Regions from separate parts of the Microbacterium aureliae genome, predicted to be linked through region 3. Evidence: predicted binding sites of a transcription regulator. Region 3 holds the regulator's gene; each other region holds the start of a gene.

Region 1 (6,738 bases), on a different contig from region 3:
GCGCGGCCGTGCGTCCCCACGCGCCCTGCGAGATCGCCTCATCCCACGACTCCACGTGGTGCAGCCCGATCGGCAGCAGATAGGGCAGCGACGTCGCCACGAGCAGGTGGCGCACGCCGCCCTGCAGCTGCTCGTCCAGCCAGGCCCATTCGGTGGCATCGACGAGCGCGCGCGCCTGCGGGTCCAGATCGCGCGCGGCTCTGGAGTCGACCACCGCCAGGCGGATGTCGCCGAAGTCCCGGCGGTAGCTGAAGCGGTAGGTCGTCGGCTCCCGGTCGACGCGGTCGGCGAGCGCGTCGAGCGCCTCGCTGACGTCGGGCTCGGCGGCTGCGCCGGGCTCGCCCTCGCCGTGGCCGGCGGCGATGCGCTGCCAGATCTCGTCGGCGGCGCGCTCGGCGGGAGAGAGGTTGCCGACGTGCTGGTACACCCAGTACGAGGCGAGGCCCGCCACGATCCGGCCGTGCCACCATGACGTGGATTCCATCTGCCTCTTCCAGTCCAGCGAGGCGTTCCAGTCGTCGCGGATGTCGTGGTCGTCGAAGATCATGGTGCTCGGCACCGTCGACAGCAGCCAGCGGTTGATGTCGTCCGACCACGCCAGCTTGTACAGGTGCGCGTACTCCTCGTAGTCCTTCAGCTCCTTGCCCGGGGGCTCGTCGAGGCTGCGGCGCGAGCGGATGAAGTCCTGCATGGGCTCGGTGGTGAGATCGGCGTACACCTGATCGCCCAGCAGCAGGATCAGATCGGGACGCAGTGCGGGGTCCTCGGCCATCGCGAGGGCGAACGTGCGCATCGCGTCGACGCCGTGCAGCCGGTTGCCCGGGGCGTCGTGGTCGACGCTGGTGCGGCACGAGCCCCACGCCATGCGCAGGCGGCGATCGCGCGCCGGCGTGGCGATCACGGGCGCCGGCAGGGCCGCATCCTCGGGCCACACCTTCGTGCCGTCGACGTGGACCTCGTAGGGCAGCACGGCCCCCGCCTCGAGTCCGTCGACGTCGACGAGGGCGTAGTGGTGCCCGTGGACGAGAAAGCTGCGGGCCTGCCACCGCCGGCCGTCGGCGTGCACGCTGACCACGGCATCCGCGTCCGTCTCGACCCACACGGTGGCGCACACCTCGTCGGTGTAGCGGAGCATGGGTCCGAGGACCAGCCGAGACGACATGCGTCCATGTCTAGCGCTCCCCGGCGCAACCCGCCACGAGGTGACGTGCCGCGCCGGGGATCAGTGACGAACGCGCCAGAAGCGCGGACGCTCCGGGCTACGTCGCCGCGGCCGGTAATTTCGCCACGCGGTCCGGAAGGTCCAGTAGCCATAGGTGACCGAGGCCCCCGTGGTGAGGACGGCGAGCGTCACCCCGACGGCGATCGCCGCGGGCATCGCCGCGCTCAGGGCGTACGTCAGCGAGCCGCCGAAGAGCCCGAGCACGGCGGCGTTGACGAACATGATGAGGATGGCGGAGCTGCCGAAGAGGTGGCTGAAGGACCGGCGCCTGAGAAAGGAGTAGGTCCGCTCGAGGCCCGTCTGATCGTCGGCCACAGAGGCGAGGAAGATGTCCTCGACGGCAGGGTCGAGGTCGGCGTAGGCGCCGCGCAGCCGGTTCATCGCGACGACGTACATCATGTCCTCCTCGGCGACGTTGCTCACGCGCGTCTGCGTCATGAAGCCGACGACGACGAGGAAGGCCAGGATGCCGAGCGCCGCGGGGGCGAACCACTCGCCGAAGCCGGACGCCTGGCCGAGGATGCTGATCGTCACGAGGCCCGCCGAGACGAGCGTGAGGTAGATCGTGATGCGTGTGAGCACCTCGCTCTGAGCGGTGCCGCGCGCGGCGAGCAGTCCCCAGTGCTCGGTGGCGAGGATCTGGGCGCGACGGCCCAGGGCTGCGTCGCCGGGCGCAGCGGCGCTGGTGGCTTCGGGTGCCATGGCGCTCATTCTGGCCGTCGGCGCGGGCGCGCGCCAGACGCGGCGCGCCGAAGGCGGAAGGGCGGGCGAACCGTCAGTACATGAGGTCGTCGTAGACGCTGTCGCCGGGCTCGATGCTGGGCGGGTTGAGCTGCCACTCGCGGACCTGCTCCTCGGACCGCTCCAGCACCTCGAACCTCACGCCGACATAGGGCGTGATGAGCACGGCGATGTTCGACCTGCCGACGGTGTCGAAGTGCACGAAACCCGCGCCCTGCTGGACGGCCTCGAGGATGAGGCGCTTCAGTTCGCCGACGTCCTGCGCCGGATCGAGGATGAACATCTGTCCATCCACTCGCGCTCTTACCACTTCCATGGGGCGCCTCTCGGGTGGGGTGCCTCCACGGTACGGCAGGTTCGCTAGGAGACCTAGCGATCACCCAGGATCGTCGCGTGTCAGAAGGGGGCGGGGTCGAACTCGGCGTCGGTGGCGAAGTGGACGGCGCTGGTGGGGTGCGAGGGGTACCGGCTGCCGGTGGGGCTGGTCCACTCCAGGATCCCGCCCGGCTTCTGCTTCACGGTCCACGGGGTGTGGTGCTTGAGGGTGTGATGCCTCCGGCAGAGGTGGGCGAGGTTGCCGATCTCGGTGGGGCCGCCATGGGCCCAGTCCACGGTGTGGTCGATGTCGCTGCGTGCGGTGGCCAGCCGGCATCCGGGGAACCGGCAGTGCTGGTCGCGGACGGCGAGGTGGCGGCGCATCTGTGCGGTGGGGTCGTGCCGGTCGACGGCGAGGACGGCGCCCGAGATCGGGTGGGTGAGGATGCGGTCCCATCCGGGCGCGCCGGCGGCGAGCTGCCGGGCGGTGTCGGGGCTGATGGGTCCGTACCCGGCGAGGGTGATGGCGTCGAACGGGTCGTCGAGCGGGGAGTCGATGAGGGCGAGGGCGGGCACGGTGACCTGCACGGTCGCACGGATCGCGGCGAGCCCGGTGGGGGTGGTGCCGATGTGCGCGGTGGGGTCGGTGGCCAGCAGCATGTCGGCGATGAGGTCGGCGCGGATCTGGTCCATGCTCCGCCGCGACGCGGCGAGCTGGTCGGCGTGCTCCCGCAGTCGGACCGCCTCCCTGTGCGCGGCATCCGTTCCCGCCTGTTTCGCGACGCGTTCGGCGTCGGTCGCGGCGGTCCTCGCCGCCCGGAGCGCCTCGGCATCGGCCGCGGCGACGTCGCGGGCCATTCGGGTGGCGCGGTCGTGGATGCCGTGGACGACGACCGACGCGGTGGTGACCTGCAGCACGGACATGCCGTCGTCGAGGTCGTGGACCTGCACGGTCCGGGTGAGGGCGGCGGCCGCATGGCGTTCCCTCACGGTCTCGTTCAGGAACCACTGTGCGCGACGCCGTGCGACCGGACGCAGCCGCGATGCGGACTCCGCCTGTGCGTAGGGCAGCACGCTGGCCTCGTACTCCGCCCGCAGCTCGGGCTCTGCGATCCGCGCCCCGGCCTCGACGATGATGCGGGCATGGGCCAGCGAGATCCGGCCCGCCCGCAGCAGGCGCGCCGTCTCGGGGAAGCGGGTCACCATGCGCTCGGCATCCCCGATCTGACGCTGCACCGTCCGGTCCGACACACGCAGCGCCGCTGCGATGTCGGCCGCGACCGACCGGTGGGCGAGCTCGGCATCCGACCGGGTGTCCGCCGCGGCGGCCCAGTCCGCGGCGATCACCCCGGCCTGCGCGAACAGCTGCGCCTCGGCCGCCTGCAGCGACGCGATCCGGGCCCGCACGTCCACCAGCCGGTCGACGACCGGACGCAACCGCTCCGCGGCCACGTCGGCCGGATTCGCAGCGGTCTTCGTCATGCACACAGCCTGCCATGATCCTCGGACATCCATTCGAATGCCGGTGCCGGCGGACCTCTTGACGCGGCAGGAGCGCGCTGGGAGGCTGAGCGCGTCACGCGGGTGGGGCGCGGGGGAACGAAGGTGGATGCGATGGTGATCTCGAGCCGTGCCGCCCGCGCGAAGTCCGCGGTCGATGTCGTCACGACCTTCTTCGGCCGTATCCAGGCGATCTCGGATGATCCGGACGCCCTGGACTTCACCTTCGGCAATCCGCACGAGATGGCGCTGCCCGGCCTGCCCGCGGCGCTGCGCGCGAACAGCGAGCCGCGGTCGGTGGACTGGTTCGCCTACAAGACCAGCGAGCGGCCCGCGCAGGAGGCCGTCGCCGCAGGCCTCGTCGCCGAGCTCGGCGCGCCCTTCGAGCCCGAGGACATCGCGATGACGCAGGGCGCCTTCGGCGCGATCGCGCTCGCGTTCGCGCTGCTCGCCGACGCCGGCGACGAGGTCGTCATCCCGGTGCCCGGATGGTTCTGCTACGAGCCGATGCTGCATGCCATGAACCTGCTGCCGGTCCGCGCCGAGCTCGAGCCGCGCACGTTCGACCTGGACGTCGACGCGATCGCCCGCGCGATCACGCCCCGCACCCGGATCGTCGTCGTCAACTCACCCGCCAACCCCACCGGCAGGATCTACCCGGCCTCGACGTGGGAGCAGCTCGCAGGGGTTCTCGAGGACGCTTCGCGGCGCCACGGCAGGCGGATCTGGATCCTCTCGGACGAGCCGTATCGCCGCATCCGGTTCGACGACATCGGATTCGACAGCCCCGCGACGACGTACCCGTGGACGGTCATCGACTACAGCTACGGCAAGGTGCTGCTCGCCCCGGGCCAGCGACTGGGCTACCTGGCCCTGTCACCGCTGCTGCCCCGCCGCGATCGGGAGGAGCTCTGCGAGGCGCTCATGCCGACGGGCCTGGCGATCGGGTGGGGATTCCCGGATGCCGTCATGCAGTACTCCGTGCCGCAGCTGGAATCCGTCTCGATCGACATCGGCGAACTCACCCGCAAGCGCGACCGGCTGGTGGACGCCCTCACCGCCGCCGGAGTCGACGTCACGCGCCCCGAGGGCACCTTCTACCTGTGGGGCCGCGCGCCGGGCGGCGACGCGGCCGGCTTCTGCGACGACCTCGCCGCGCGGGGCGTCTACGTCATGCCCGGCACGCTGTTCGACCGGCCGGAGCACTTCCGCATCTCGCTGACGGCGACGATGGACACGATCGGACGCGCGTTGCCGTCGCTGGTGGAGGCGGCGACGCGAGCCCGCGTCAGCGGTAGTTGACGAACTGCAGGTCGACGTCGAGGTCGGCGGCCTTGAGCAGGCGCTGCACCTCCTGCAGGTCGTCCCGCGACTTCGACTGCACGCGCAGCTCGTCGCCCTGGATCTGGGACTTCACCGACTTCGGTCCCTCGTCGCGGATGATCTTCGAGATCCTCTTGGCGTTCTCGGACGAGATGCCGTCCTTGATCGTCGAGACGATGCGGAACTCCTTGCCGCTGGCCGTCGGCTCGCCCGACTCGAGGCTCTTCAGCGAGATGCCGCGCTTGATGAGCTTGGACTGGAAGACGTCCAGCACCGCCTTGGCCCGCTCCTCGGAGTTGGCCTTGATCAGCACGGCCTCGCCGGACCACTCGATCGAGGCCCCGGTCCCCTTGAAGTCGTAGCGCTGCTCGACCTCTTTTCGCGCCTGGTTCAGCGCGTTGTCGGCCTCCTGGTGGTCAACCTTGCTCACGATGTCGAACGACGAATCAGCCATGGCGGGAAGTCTAGCGAGGTGGATGCCGTCGCACCCGTCGCCGGAAAGAGCCGGGCTGCAAGCGGTTTCAGCATCCGTCAAAAGTCACGGCCTGATATCGAACACCAGAGAGTGTTTGCGAGATCGGGCTCGGTGACGTAGAAATGTAAGCGCTTGCAGAATCTGCTGCAGGTCAGAAGGACGGACTTCTACGAGCCGCGGGGCCGAGAGTCCGCAACCAGGTACTCAAGAGAGGCACACACCAATGAAGGTGAACAAGAGGAGCATCGTCGGCTTCGCCGCGATCGCCGCGGTTTCCGCGCTCGCTCTTACCGGTTGCGCCGGTGGCGGCGACAACGGCGGCGGCAGCACCGACGGCGGCGACAACGGCGGCGGGGACACCACGCCCATCACCGTCTGGGTCGACATCGAGCGCAAGCCCGCTCTCGAAGAGGTCGCGGCGTCCTTCACCGAGGACACCGGCATCGACGTCGAGCTGGTCACCAAGGACTTCGCGACGGTCGACCAGGACTTCATCAGCCAGGTCCCGACCGGCGAGGGCCCCGACATCATCGTCAGCCCCCACGACAAGCTCGGCGCGTACGTCGCGGCCGGCGTGGTCGCGCCGCTCGAGATCGGTGACATCGCCGACCAGTTCGCCGAGTCCGCCATCCAGGCCATGACCTACGACGGCCAGGTCTACGGCGTGCCGTACTCGATCGAGAACGTCGCGCTCGTCCGCAACGCCGACCTGGTCTCGGAGCCCGTCGAGACGTTCGACGAGGTCATCGCGGCGGGCCGCGAAGCCGGCACCAAGTACCCCTTCCTCGTGGGCCTCTCGCCCGAGCAGGGTGACCCGTACCACCTGTACCCGCTGCAGACCTCGTTCGGCTCGCAGGTGTTCGCACAGGCCGAGGACGGCTCGTACGACGCCACCCAGCTGGTGCTGGGCGACGAGGCCGGCATCGAGTTCGCCACCGCCCTCAAGCAGTGGGGCGCCGACGGCATCCTCAACGCCAACATCGACGGCGACAAGGCTCGCGAGTTCTTCATCGCCGGCGACTCGCCGTACTACCTCACCGGTCCGTGGAACATCCCCGCGATCAGCGAAGGCGGCATCAACTACGCCATCGACCCGCTCCCCAGCGCCGGTGGCGAAGAGGCTCGTCCGTTCGTGGGCGTCAACGGCTTCTTCCTCTCGAGC
Region 2 (6,738 bases), 1.1 Mb from region 3:
ACGACCGCGGTCAGCACGACGGCGGCGGCCACCAGCAGAGCGACACGCACGCGGGTGCGCCGGGGGCGGGCGGCGGATGCCGGTTCGACCGGCTCGGGGATGGGCGACGGGGGCGGGCCTGTTCGGGCGGGGGTGCGAGCTCGCGTTCGGTCTCGGCGAGGGGCGCGCGGGTGCGGGCTTCGAGTTCGGCGAGGCGCCGCAACGCGTCCGGATCCGACGAGATGTCGGCGCCGGGACCGTACGCGCGCGCCCGCAGCGCGCGAAGCTCGTCGGAAGCGTCCTCGCCCACGTTCACATCGTGACACCGCCGCCCCCGCCGCGGAAGGCGCGCGGTGCGAGGACCCGGTGGTCGGCGCGCTTCGTCTCGCTTCGCTCGCTCAGCGTCCGGAACCCCGCGCTCGCTGAGCGAGGAGCGCAGCGACGAGACGAAGCGCGGGTGGTGCGGGGCGCTTCGTCTCGCTTCGCTCGCTCAGCGTCCGGAACCCCGCGGTCGCTGAGCGAGGAGCGCAGCGACGAGACGAAGCGCCGCGTTCAGCGACCGCCGCGCACCAGCCGCTCCAGCTCGTGCGCGGCGCGTGCCGCGCCCCCGGCGCGCCGCAGGTCGTCGCGAACGACGACCGCGGCATCCCTCACCGATTCGTCGTCCCGGACGCGCCGGTAGGCGTCCTTCACGGCGCGCGCCGCCGGCCGTCCCGTGCGCAGGCGTCCGCACAGGACCCGGTCGCTGAGCGAGGAGCGCAGCGACGAGACGAAGCGCACGGTGGTGCGGCGTGGGAGGACCCGGTCGCTGAGCGAGGAGCGAAGCGACGAGACGAAGCGCGGGCGGTGCGCGTCGACTCAGGGAGTGTCGGAGAGGACGCGCACGCGGTCCCCTTCGAGGATGAACTGCAGCGAGACGCCGAGCTCGAACCGGTCACGCAGTTCCCGCGGCGAGGAGGTGGTGACCGTCAGGGCGCCGGTGGCGGGGAACGAGCCGGCCGCGCAGCCGCCCGTCGAGATGCTGCCCCTCGCGGGGTTCGAATCCACAACGTAAAGGCACATCGCTTCCGCCGCGCCGGGGCTCCACCCGGGCATCGCGACGACCATCAGCCCGGCGAGATCCTCGAACACGGCGGCGCCGTTGGCCTTGGTGCCGAAGATGTTCGTGGGCCACTCCGCATCCTCCGCCTCCTGGAGCACGGCGACTTCGCGGTGGCCGTCCGAGGTGAGCGCCAGTGTCACCGCCGACGCGACGAGCCCGGCGAAGACCAGCGAGACCACCCACAGCAGGGCGAGGCGGCGCGGTGTGAGGAGGCGGTACCACCGCCGGCGCGGGGTGGCGATGACGGGACCGGCGGGGTCGACGTCGACGTCGTCGGGCGCGAGGTCGGGAGCGGCATCCGCGAGCGACGTGGTGCCGTCGTCCGCGGCGCTCTCGACACGGGCAGGCGGGGGAGTCGCGGGAGTCGGCGCAGCCGCGGGCGCAGGCGCATCGAGGGCGGCGCGACGCGCCTCATCCTCGAGTTCGCGAAGTCGCTCCAGCGCGTCGGCGTCGTCGAGGATGTCGGCATCCGGACCATACGCGCGGGCGCGAAGCATCCGCAGCTCATCGACCGCGCCGTCACCCACGGGTTCATCCTGTCATCAGAACAGCGCGTTCACCGTCTGCCGCCCGAGCGTTGTCGTCACGACCGGCCCGGGCGTCGCGGCGCGTGCCGGACCGCGGACGGGTTCGTCCTCTTCCCGGCCATCGAGCCGGTGGACGCGCAGCAGCGGCCGTACCCGTTTGGCGAGCCACGACCGATAGCCCTTCGGGGCGGTCGCCGCAGCTCCCGGATACAGTCCCCGGTACGCCGACACCAGGTCCGGGCGGTGCTGCTCGAGCCACGTGAAGAACCACTGCTTCGCGCCGGGGCGAAGATGCAGCGCGCCGTAGATCACGCGCACCGCACCGGCATCCCTGATGCTCGAGAGGGCGTGATCGAGGGCGGCGATCGAGTCGGTCAGGTGGGGCAAGACGGGCATCAGGAACACCGTCACCCGGAAGCCGGCCTCGGTCGCCGCGCGCACCGTCTCGAGGCGCGCGGCGGCGGACGGCGTTCCGGGCTCGACGAGCCTCTGCAGCTCGTCGTCGAAGACGGCGATCGACATCGCCAGCGACAGGGGTACGGATGCCGACGCCTCGCGCAGCAGGGGAAGATCCCGCCGCAGCAGCGTTCCCTTGGTGAGCACCGAGAAGGGCGTGCCGGACTCGGTGAGCGCGCCGATGATCCCCGGCATCAGCCGGTAGCGGCCTTCGGCTCGCTGATAGGGGTCGGTGTTTGTGCCGAGGGCGACCGACTCCCGCTGCCAGCTGCCGCGCGCGAGCTCCTTGCGCAGCACGTCCTCGACGTTGATCTTCACGATGACCTGGGTGTCGAAGTCCCGCCCGGCGTCGAGTTCGAGGTACTCGTGCGTGCCCCGAGCGAAGCAGTTGTGGCTGATGACGCCGTTCGCGATGAAGTCACCCGTGCCCGTCGTGATGTCGACCATCTCGATCTCGTACCCGAGGTCCTCGACGCTGGTCACGCCGAGATCACCGTAGGTCTTCACGGCTGCGCCGGCGAGCTCGAGCTTCCGCGTGATCGCGGGTTCGATGAGACGGAACAGACGCTGGCGTGCTCCGAGCCCACCGGTGACGCGAATGCTCACCACCCCGTTCGGACTCGCGGGTTCGCGCACGTGTCCGACATCGAATCGCGACAGTCCTTCTTGGATGTGATCGAGGAGGTCAGCGTCCTTGTTCGATATCCGGAGGATGCCGCGAGAGTGCGATCCCTCTGCGTCGAAGATCCCCGACAGGAACCCTGCGAACCATTGGTCCGAGGGATTCTCCGGACTCGCGATCAGCTCCTCGATGCGGGCGACGTCGGCGTGCCGTGCTGTCTGGATGGCGGTCATCGCGCGGCGGGTCGCCATGGCGGTCATGAAGGACCGGACCTGGGTGGCCACTCCTTCGTCCCGGAGGAGGACGCGCGTGCGTTCGAGCGCCTCGACGTCTGCCAGCGCCAGCCGGAATCGGTGGATGCTTCGAACGCGGTCGGCGTCGACGTAGGTGCGGTGGAAGATCATCCCGTCGCCGCGGATCATGCCGGCCAGATACCCGCGGCGGAAGTCCACGCCGGTTGCGTCGACCGACTTCGCCGGTCCGCCCATGCCGAACCCCTGAAGTCGGTTGTTCGTCGTCAGATAGGGTCGCTGCTCCCGGCCCTGCATGGCCCCGGTCACGTGCTTCCATCCGCGTTCGGTGAGGAACCGATGGTCGCCACTGGCCACGATTTCGGTTCCGTCCGCGAGCGTCACACGGTATGCGCGCTTGCGCGTCGTCCAGCGCGCTCGGACCTGGGTCCTCACATATCGGCGGTAGGCGCCTCGGAGGTCCGTGCCGATGATCTCGTCGCCGACCGCGAGCTCGCCGATCGGCCGGGATCGACCGTCCGCCAGGAGCACGAGCGTCTCGGGTGCCAGGCAGTAGCTGCAGGCATGAGTGCATCCTCGATACGGATTGATCGTCCAGTTGAACGGCATCGCCGACGAGGACGGCACGTGATTCAGTGCGGACTTGCACAGCACCTCGTGGAACGTCACGTCGGCGAACTCGGGGGTCGTCACCGACCGCACCAGTGAGTTGAGGCTCTCGAGGCCGGGCAGGGCCGCGGCATCCGCCTGACCCAGCTGCTGTCCCCGCCACCGCATGCCGATCAGTCGAACATAAGCACGAACATCTGTCAAGGAGTAGCGCGCACACCTTCGCACGAGACCCCCTCCCTTCCCCGTCGCCGAGCGGAGGGTCGTTGGTCCTGCACCGACATCGTGGAACTGCGTACCATGGTCAGTGACATCTGATGCCACAACGGAGGGGCGCCATGGAACGCGACATCTACGACGAGGACCACGAGGCGTTCCGGGACGTCGTCCGGGAATTCTGCAAGCGCTACGTCACGAACGCCAAGCGAGAGCAGTGGGATGCCGACGGCGAGATCGACCGCGCGACCATGCGGGCAGCCGGTGATGCGGGCATCATCGGGCTCTCGGTCCCCGAGGAGTTCGGCGGCGCCGGCATGCTGCAGGACTACCGGTTCCGCACCGTGGTGATGGAAGAGGTCATCGCCGCCGGCGCCGGATCCCTGGCCGGGGCATTCGGCATCCAGGACGACCTCGCCATCCCCTACCTCGTCCACATGGGCACCCAGGAGCAGAAGCAGAAGTGGCTGCCGGGCATGGCCACCGGCGAGATCCTCGGCGCCCTGGCGATGACCGAGCCTGGCGCGGGCAGCGACCTGCGGGGCATCAAGACGACGGCCAAGAAGGTCGACGGCGGCTACCTCGTCAACGGCGCGAAGACGTTCATCTCGTCGGGCAAGACCGCCGACGTGGTCGTCACCTTCGTCAAGACGGGCGAGGGCACGCGTCCCGACGCCTTCAGCCTGCTGCTGATCGAGAGCGGCTCCGAGGGGTTCGACCACGGCAAGAAGCTGCACAAGATGGGCTTCCAGGGGCACGACACCGCCGAGCTGTCGTTCAGCGACGTGTTCGTCCCCGAAGAGAACCTCATCAGCGGCCGAGAGGGCATGGGCTTCGTGCAGCTCATGATGAACCTGCCCCTCGAGCGCCTGTCGATCGGCGTCGCCGGGGCGGCCGCCGCGCAGGCGGCGCTGGACTGGACCCTCGTCTACACGAAGGACCGCGAGGCGTTCGGCGAGCGCATCATCGACTTCCAGAACAGCCGCTTCAAGCTCGCCGACGTCGCGGTGACCGTCGACGCGCTGTGGGCGTACCTCGACCGCGCGCTGCTGGCCTACAAGGACGGCAAGCTCACGGCCGAAGAGGCCGCGAAGGTGAAGTTCTGGGCGACCGAGCGCGAGTGGGAGGTGCTCGACACCTGCGTGCAGCTCTTCGGCGGCTACGGCTACATCACCGAGTACCCGATCGCACGGGCGTTCCTCGACGCCCGCGTCCACCGCATCTACGGCGGCACGAACGAGATCATGCGCGAGATCGTCGGGCGGCAGCTGGCCGGCAAGAAGTAGCTCACACCGCGAACACCCAGAAGAGGGCGACGGATGCCGCGACGAAGGTCGCGGTGAACACCGTGTCGCGGGTCCGCCACGGGACCACGTGGCGCTCGGTCCGGTCGGGGTAGGCGCCGAACGCGCGCGCGTCCATCGCGAGGGCGACCCGCTCGGCGTGGCGGATGGCGCCCGCCAGCAGCGGGACGGCGTACCCCGACCACCGGGCGACGGCGGCGAAGGGGCCCCGCCCGCGGCGCGCGCCCCGCACCCGGTGGGCGTGGCGGATCACCTCGAGCTCGTGCCCGAACCGCGGCACGAAGCGGAAAGCCGCCAGTGCGGTGTATCCGATGCGGTACGGCACCCGCAGCTGCTGGACGCCCGCCCGCACGAGGTCGGGTCCGGTCGTCGACAGGCCCACGATCAGGGCGAGCGCGATGATCGCGGCGATGCGGAGCCCCGTGGCGAACCCGACCTCGAGGGCGCCTGCGTACAGCACCCAGGATCCGATGCGCCAGAGCTCCGCCGTATGGTCGACCGCCCCGGCATCCACCCACAGCGAGAACCCGACGCCGACCGCGGCGACCGTCAGCGGGATGCCGGCGAGCAGCACCGCGACGAGTCTCGGCGTGAAGCTGACGCCGACGAGCAGCAGCGCCGCGGCCAGTCCCAGGAAGGCCGCCGGTGTCGCGAGATCCCGCGTGACGGCCACGAGCGTCATGGCGGGGACCGGCGCGAGCAGCTTGGCCAGCGGATTCAGGCCGTAGAGGAAGCGCAGGGGCGAGGCGGCCACCCGCTCGGCGTACGGGTCCACGCGCGCGCGGGCGGCCTGAGTCGACAGCACCGGCCCGGTCATGCGCCCCCTCCGGCGACGGGCAGGTCGGTCAGTCGCACCGCGTCGGCGATCACGGGGTGGGCGGTGACTCCGCGCAGCGCCCGCCGGAGCGGCGGCGGCCGGAGCCCCGCGCGGTCGAGCAGCGCGTCGTCCGCGAGCACCTCACGCACCCCGCCGTCGCCGTCGATCCGACCGTCGGTCAGCACGATCACGCGGTCGGCATGATCGGCGACGAGCTGCATGTCGTGGGTGACGAGGACGATCGTCGTCCCCGAGTCGTTCAGCTCATGAAGCAGCGCCAGCAGCTCCTCGGCCCGCTCGCGATCCTGGCCGAAGGTCGGTTCGTCCAGCAGCAGGATCTCGGCCCCGGTGACGAGCGCCGTCGCGACCGACAGGCGCCGCTTCTGCCCGCCCGAGAGGGTGAACGGATGCCGGTGTGCGGCCCCGTCGAGCCCGAACCGCTCGAGCAGCTCGGTCGTGCGTCGCCGCACCTGCGCGTCGGGTACGTGGCGCAGGCGCAGCCCGTGGGCGAGCTCGTCGAAGACCGTGTGGGCGATGAACTGGTGCTCCGGGTTCTGGAAGACGAAGCCGACGGTGTCGGCGAGGGCGCGCTCCGGCAGGCGCGAGACGTCCCGCCCCGCGATCCGCACGCTGCCGCGCGGCGGGCGGCGGACCCCGCCGACGGCCTGCAGCAGCGTCGTCTTGCCCGCGCCGTTGGCCCCCACCACCGCCGCGATCTCGCCGCGGGTGACCGTGAAGCCGACGTCGTCGAGCACGTTCCGCCCGCCGCGGCGGACGGTGAGCCCCGCCACGTCGATGAGCCGCTCGCCCGGCACCCGGGGCGTCGGCGGATGCGGGCGGACGAGGCCCGCGGGG
Region 3 (6,738 bases):
TGGAACCTCAGCCCGCCGTACGAGGTGCCGGGGCGCTCGGGCGTGAGTGCCCGGGGCTCGTCACCGGGCGCCATGATGCGCACCCGCTGATCGCTCTTGTCGACGAAGACCAGCCGGCCGTCGGGGGTCGCCGTCCAGGCTCCGCCGCCGTACTCGTGCACCCGCGACCGGGCGCTCCACGGCTCCGGCAGCACCTCGTCGACGCCGTCCGCGGTGGCGCGGCGGATCGTGGTGCGTCCGCCCTGCGAGGGCACGGTCTCGGCCCACCACACCTCGTCCCCGACGAACTGTGCGCCCTCGAGCCGCGGTGAGGAGGCGGCGACCGCCGCGGCGGTGACGGGTGAGGGCCAGGAGCCGTAGGGAAGCACATCGGGCATGGCCCTTACGCTACGCCGCCCGCAACAGACCGTCACACCGCTGATGGGCGCGGGGCGGTCGGCTAGCGTGGACCCATCGTCGCCCGGTCGTCCGCACGGACGGTCCCCTTCGGGGGCCGGGCAGGAGCGACAGCCGAGCCCGGCACCCGCCCGCGATGACACCGCCCCGTCAGGCTCGCCCGGGGGCGCGCGTCCGCGGCCGCCCGGCCTCGTACATCCCCGTCCACGGAGAGCTCGCCATGTCGATCGACCTGACCGCACCGCCGGTCCCGTTCTCGTTCGAGGTCTATCCGCCTCGCACCGACGCGTCCACGCGCGCGCTGCACGAGACGATCGCCCACCTCGCCGCCGCCGGTCCGCGCTTCATCTCGGTCACCTACGGCGCGGGCGGCTCCACCGCGGGCCGGTCGCTGGACCTGCTGCGGCACATCCTGCACCACACCGACATCGAGCCGCTGGCGCACCTCACGTGCGTGGGGAGCACCTACGCCGACGCGACGGCGCTCATCCGCGAGTTCCTGGATGCCGGCATCCGCTCGTTCCTCGCGCTGCGCGGCGACCCCCCGGCCGGCATGAGCGAGGACGACGCGTTCCTCGGCGACCTCGAGTCCGCCGCGCAGCTCGTGCAGCTGATCGACCGCGTGCAGGCCGAGCGGGCGCCGTACACCGAGGCGCCCATCCCGGGCGTCCCCGGCGCCGCGCGCGTGGCCCGCGGGCAGAAGGTCGACATCGCCGTCGCCGCATTCCCCAACGGGCATCCGCGTTCGCGTCACGCCACCGAGCACATCGACGCTCTGCTGGCCAAGCAGGCGTCGGGGGCGACGCTGGCGATCACGCAGCTGTTCTTCCACGCCGACGACTACCTCTCGTTCGTGCAGCGCTCGCGGGAAGCCGGGGTCACCATCCCGATCCTCCCCGGGGTCATGCCCATCACCTCGCCCCAGCGGCTGCGACGCACCGTCGAGCTCAGCGGCGAGGCGCTGCCGGGGGAGCTCGCCGTCGCTCTCGAGGTCGAGCCCCGCCCCGAGGCCCAGCGCGAGATCGGCATCGCCCACGCCGCCGGCCTCGTCCGCGAGGTGCTCGACGGCGGAGCCCCCGGCATCCATCTGTACGCCTTCAACTCGCATGACACCGTCTTGGCGGTCCTGCGAGAGGTCGGCATCCTCGCCCCGAACACCCTCCAGGAGACCTCACGATGAACGCCCCTCGCCCCACGTTCCCGCACGGCACGATCCTCGGCTATCCGCGCCTCGGTGCGCGCCGCGAACTCAAGCGCGCGCTCGAAGCCCACTGGTCGGGCGCGCTCGACGAGGACGGCCTCGAGGCCGCCGCCGCCGAGCTGCGGCGCACCACCCGGCGGCGTCTGCTCGAGCGGGGCCTGGGCGCCACGGACTCCTCCATCCCCGAGACGTTCTCGTTCTACGACCAGGTGCTGGATGCGGCGCTCGCCGTCGGAGCGCTGCCCGAGCGCTTCGCCGCCTACGCCCGCGAGGGCGGCCCCGCCGGCCTCGCCGCGCTCTTCGCCGCCGCGCGCGGCGACGGTCAGAACCCGCCGCTCGAGATGACCAAGTGGTTCGACACCAACTACCACTACCTGGTTCCCGAGATCGGCCCCGAGACGGTGTTCGCCTACTCCGGCGGTCGCTTCGCCCGTCAGGTGGCCGAGGCGCTCGCCGACGGCGTGGTCGTCCGCCCGGTCCTCGTCGGTCCGGTGACGCTGCTCGCCCTGGCGAAGGCGACGGATGCCGCGCCCGACGGCTTCGATCCGCTGACCCGCCTGGACGACGTGGTCGCCGTATACACCCAGATCCTGAGCGCACTGCGGCAGGCGGGCGCGCAGTGGGTGCAGCTGGACGAGCCGGCGCTGGTGTCCGAGAACCTCGCCGCCGCGCCCGGGGATCTCGCCGACGCCGCCCGGCGGGCGTACGCGTCCCTGTCGGCCGCCTCGGACCGCCCCGCGATCCTGGTCGCCGCCGGATACGGCCGCGTGTCCGACAAGGCGTGGCAGGCACTCGCCTCGACGGACATCGAGGGGATCGCCCTCGATCTCCATCGCGCCGACGTGCCGCCGGCCGTCGACGGTCTGGGCGACAAGGTCCTGGTGGCGGGGGTCATCGACGGGCGCAACATCTGGCGCGCCGATCTGGACCGGGCGTGGCGGTCGCTGACCCATGCGCGCGAACTCGGCGCCGCGCACGTGGCGGCGGGCACCTCGACCTCGCTGCAGCACGTGCCGCACGACGCCGACGACGAACCGGACCTCGCGCCGCGGCTGCGCTCGTGGCTGGCCTTCGCGGATCAGAAGGTCTCGGAGATCGCGATCCTCGCGCGCGGCCTGGCCGACGGCCGCGACGCCATCGCCGCAGAGGCGGCCGAGGCCGGGGCGGCGATCGCGGACCGCCAGAGCGCGGCCGGCGTCCGCGTGCCGGCGGTGCGCGAGCGGACCGCCGCACTCTCGGACGCCGACCGGCAGCGGGGCGACGCGGCCGTGCGCCGCGCCGCGCAGCAGGCCGCCCGGGATCTGCCGCTGCTGCCCACGACGACGATCGGCTCGTTCCCGCAGACCGCCGAGATCCGCCGCGCCCGCGCCGCGCACGTGCGCGGCGACCTGACGGCGGGGGAGTACGACGGCTTCCTACGGGACGAGATCCGCCGAGTGGTGTCGCTGCAGGAGGACCTCGGCCTGGACGTGCTGGTCCACGGCGAGCCCGAGCGCAACGACATGGTGCAGTACTTCGCCGAGCACCTGGACGGCTTCGCCGTGACCCGCAATGGCTGGGTGCAGTCCTACGGCTCGCGTGCGACGCGACCGTCGCTGCTGTGGGGCGACGTCTCGCGCCCTGCCCCCATCACCGTGGACTGGGCGCGATTCGCGCAGTCGCTCACCCCCAAGCCCGTCAAGGGCATGCTCACGGGGCCGGTCACCATCCTGGCGTGGTCGTTCGTCCGCGACGACCAGCCGCTCGCCGACACCGCCGCGCAGGTCGCGCTCGCGCTGCGTGACGAGATTGCCGACCTCGAGACGGCGGGGATCGGGATCATCCAGGTGGACGAGCCGGCGCTGCGCGAGCTGCTGCCGCTGCGGCAGGATGCCCACGAGGACTACCTGGCGTGGTCGGTCGGCGCGTTCCGTCTCGCCACGGCCGGGGCCACGCCGGCGACGCAGATCCACACCCACCTGTGCTACTCGGAGTTCGACACCGTCATCGACGCGATCGCGGGCCTGGACGCCGACGTCACCTCGATCGAGGCCGCGCGCAGCCGCGGCGACGTGATAGACGACATCGCCGCCTCGGGTTTCCCCACGGCGGTCGGACCCGGGGTGTGGGACATCCACTCGCCCCGCGTCCCCGACGAGGCCGAGATCGCGGCGCTGCTCGACCGCGCCGTCGCGGCGCTTCCGCTCGCGCAGGTATGGGTGAACCCGGACTGCGGGCTGAAGACACGCGGGTACGACGAGACGGTCGCATCGCTGCGGAACCTCGTGGCCGCCACCGCGACCGCACGGGCCGCCGCGGCGTCGTTCGCCGGCTGAGCCGCCGGCCGGGCCCCCGGCCGACTCGCCGGCCGGGGTCCGCCACGCGGGTCCCGGCCGGTCCGTTCAGACCGCGCGCAGGACGGCGACGACCTTGCCGAGCACGACGGCGTCGTCGCCGAGGATCGGCTCGAAGGCCGAGTTGCGGGGCAGCAGCCACGTGTGCCCGTCCCGCTGCCGGAAGGTCTTCACCGTGGCCTCGCCGTCGAGCATCGCCGCGACGATCTCGCCGTTGTCGGCGGTGGCCTGGGAGCGGACGACGACCCAGTCGCCGTCGCATATGGCGGCGTCGATCATGGACTCGCCGCTGACCTTCAGCATGAACAGCTCGCCCTTGCCCACCAGCTGGCGGGGCAGGGGGAAGATCTCCTCGACCTGCTGGTCGGCGGTGATCGGCACGCCGGCGGCGATGCGGCCGACGAGCGGGACGAGCGCGGCATCGCCGACGGCGGGCGCCTCGTCGGCGGGATTCTCGCCGGCGCTCCCGGGCAGATCGATCAGCACCTCCATGGCGCGCGTCTTGCCCGGGTCCCGACGCAGGTAGCCGCTGAGCTCGAGCTGGTTGAGCTGATGGGTCACGCTCGACAGGGACTTCAGGCCCACGGCATCCCCGATCTCGCGCATGCTCGGCGGATAGCCGTGGCGGGCGATCGAGCGCTGGATCACCTCGAGGATCGCCAGCTGCTTGTCGCTGAGGCTCTTGCGGCGACGCGTCTGCGGCTTCTCGCTCATCGGGGACCTGCATTCTCGCTCATGTCGGCTCCTGTCTCGCGCCTGCGTCGGCAGCGGTCTTCGAATGTCGGAGGCCCATGGTGGGCTGTCGCTATCGAAACGGTATCCCGTCCGCCGGAGCGCCGGAGGCACCATCGCCCGCGTGTCGCTTCGACGGTCGGCTTCCCGATTCGTCGCTTGACACCTGACTATATCGAAGATAGCTTCGGAAGAGAGGTTCGCATCCGCTGGTCCCGGCCGATCGGCGGATGCGAACTCTTCCCCACAGGAGGAGACATGACCGCACTGAGCGTCACCGACATGGGCTTCGCACAGATGGGCTTCCCCGCCCCGGCCCGCACCCGACTCCGGCTGACCGTGCGCGGTCGCCGCGTGCTGGCGTTCCTCGCCGCGCTGCCTGCCGCGTCCCTGCTGGCCGCCGCTGTGCTGAGCGGCGGCGCGGCGCTGGCCGGGCGCGAGGACGGCGCTCCGGCGGGGTCGTTCGCGACCGTCACCGTCGAACCCGGCGATTCGCTGTGGTCGATCGCCCAGTCCCTCGCGCCCGAGGCGGACCCGCGTGACGTCGTCGCGGCGATCGCCGACCTCAACGCGCTGCACGGTGCGGCACTGCAGTCGGGGCAGTCGCTGGCGATCCCCGCCGAGTACGCGCCGTCCCGCTGACGACGCTCGGGCCCGGGACGTCCTCCGAGGCGGAGCCCGCGGCCCGGGCTCTACGATGGTGGGGATGAGCGCTCGACTCGACGACCTTCCGCTTCGCGACGATCTTCGGGGTCGCACGCCGTACGGCGCCCCGCAGGCGCCCCTGCCGGTGGCGCTCAACGTCAACGAGAACACCCACCCGGTCCCGCAGGACGTCGCCGACGACATCCTCGACGCGATCGCGCGGGCCCTTCGCGACGTCAACCGCTACCCCGACCGCGAGTTCACCCCGCTGCGCGAGGCCTTCGCCGACTATCTCGGGCACGGCCTGTCCCGCGACCAGATCTGGGCGGCGAACGGCTCGAACGAGGTGCTGCAGCACATCCTGCAGGCGTTCGCGGGCCCCGGCCGCACCGCCTTCGGCTTCACCCCCACCTACTCGATGTATCCGCTGCTGACCCGCGGCACGGGTGCCACGTGGGTCGAGGGCACACGCGGGTCGGACTTCACGGTGGACCCCGACAGCGCCGCCGAGCAGATCTCGCGCGCACGTCCGGACGTGGTGTTCCTCTGCACGCCCAACAATCCCACCGGCACCCCGATGTCGCTCGAGACCATCGAAGCGGTCTACGAGGCCACACCCGGCATCGTCATCGTCGATGAGGCGTACCAGGAGTTCGCGCCCCACGACCAGCAGTCCGCCCTGACCCTGCTTCCCGGCCGCGAGCGTCTCGTGGTCTCGCGCACCATGAGCAAGGCCTTCGCCTTCGCCGGCGCACGCGTGGGCTATCTCGCCGCCGACCCGGCGTTCATCGATGCGCTCCGCCTCGTGCGGCTGCCGTACCACCTGAGCGCGCTGACGCAGGCGGCGGCGGTGGCCGCCCTCGCGCACGCCCCCACGATGCTCGGGATGGTCGACGAGATCGTCGCCCAGCGCGACCGGATCTCGGCGACGCTCGAGGCTCTCGGATACGCCCCCTACGAGTCGTGGGCGAACTTCGTGCTGTTCGGCGACGTCGACGACCCCGCACGCACGTGGCAGGCCCTGTACGACCGCGGCGTGCTAATCCGCGACGTCGGCATCCCGCACCACCTGCGCGTGTCGGCGGGGACCGAGGCCGAGACGACGGCGTTCCTCGACGCCCTCGCCTCGATAGACTCGCACGCATGACCGAAGCGCACCGCACCGCGTCCGTCCGCCGTGCCACGAGCGAGTCCACGGTCGAGCTCGAACTGGATCTCGACGGCACCGGGCGCAACCGCATCGACACCAGCGTGCCGTTCTTCGACCACATGCTGACCGCGTTCGCCAAGCACTCGCTCACCGACCTGACGGTGCGGGCCAGCGGCGACACGCACATCGACGCCCACCACACCGTCGAGGACATCTCGATCGTCCTGGGCCAGGCCATCCGTCAGGCACTCGGCGACAAGTCCGGCATCTCGCGCTACGGC

Evidence for each region. The regulator LexA, encoded in region 3, represses DNA repair genes until DNA is damaged. The targets are predictions, from matches to a motif close to TCGAACANNTGTTCGA.
Region 1: the regulator LexA is predicted to act here: its motif matches at 3,782-3,797, upstream of ACYVF4_RS05445 (HNH endonuclease signature motif containing protein).
Region 2: the regulator LexA is predicted to act here: its motif matches at 3,724-3,739, upstream of ACYVF4_RS06665 (intein-containing Rv2578c family radical SAM protein).

Annotation. Positions count from the first base shown of each region.
Region 1 covers NZ_BAAGWW010000001.1:1,115,919-1,122,656, reverse strand. Annotated here, with positions in the region: gene ACYVF4_RS05460 (DUF7800 domain-containing protein) at 1-1,162, opposite strand, end outside; gene ACYVF4_RS05455 (hypothetical protein) at 1,223-1,924, opposite strand; gene ACYVF4_RS05450 (hypothetical protein) at 1,998-2,246, opposite strand; gene ACYVF4_RS05445 (HNH endonuclease signature motif containing protein) at 2,360-3,760, opposite strand; gene ACYVF4_RS05440 (aminotransferase class I/II-fold pyridoxal phosphate-dependent enzyme) at 3,893-5,080, shown strand; gene ACYVF4_RS05435 (YajQ family cyclic di-GMP-binding protein) at 5,067-5,555, opposite strand; gene ACYVF4_RS05430 (sugar ABC transporter substrate-binding protein) at 5,800-6,738, shown strand, end outside.
Region 2 covers NZ_BAAGWW010000002.1:145,098-151,835, reverse strand. Annotated here, with positions in the region: gene ACYVF4_RS06685 (hypothetical protein) at 1-50, opposite strand, end outside; gene ACYVF4_RS06680 (hypothetical protein) at 11-289, opposite strand; gene ACYVF4_RS06675 (hypothetical protein) at 532-759, opposite strand; gene ACYVF4_RS06670 (hypothetical protein) at 838-1,608, opposite strand; gene ACYVF4_RS06665 (intein-containing Rv2578c family radical SAM protein) at 1,624-3,714, opposite strand; gene ACYVF4_RS06660 (acyl-CoA dehydrogenase family protein) at 3,885-5,048, shown strand; gene ACYVF4_RS06655 (energy-coupling factor transporter transmembrane component T family protein) at 5,050-5,883, opposite strand; gene ACYVF4_RS06650 (ABC transporter ATP-binding protein) at 5,880-6,738, opposite strand, start outside.
Region 3 covers NZ_BAAGWW010000002.1:1,287,194-1,293,931, forward strand. Annotated here, with positions in the region: gene ACYVF4_RS12035 (alpha/beta hydrolase family protein) at 1-377, opposite strand, end outside; gene ACYVF4_RS12040 (methylenetetrahydrofolate reductase) at 533-1,576, shown strand; gene metE (5-methyltetrahydropteroyltriglutamate--homocysteine S-methyltransferase) at 1,573-3,912, shown strand; gene lexA (transcriptional repressor LexA) at 3,979-4,644, opposite strand; gene ACYVF4_RS12055 (LysM peptidoglycan-binding domain-containing protein) at 4,921-5,304, shown strand; gene ACYVF4_RS12060 (histidinol-phosphate transaminase) at 5,369-6,454, shown strand; gene hisB (imidazoleglycerol-phosphate dehydratase HisB) at 6,451-6,738, shown strand, end outside.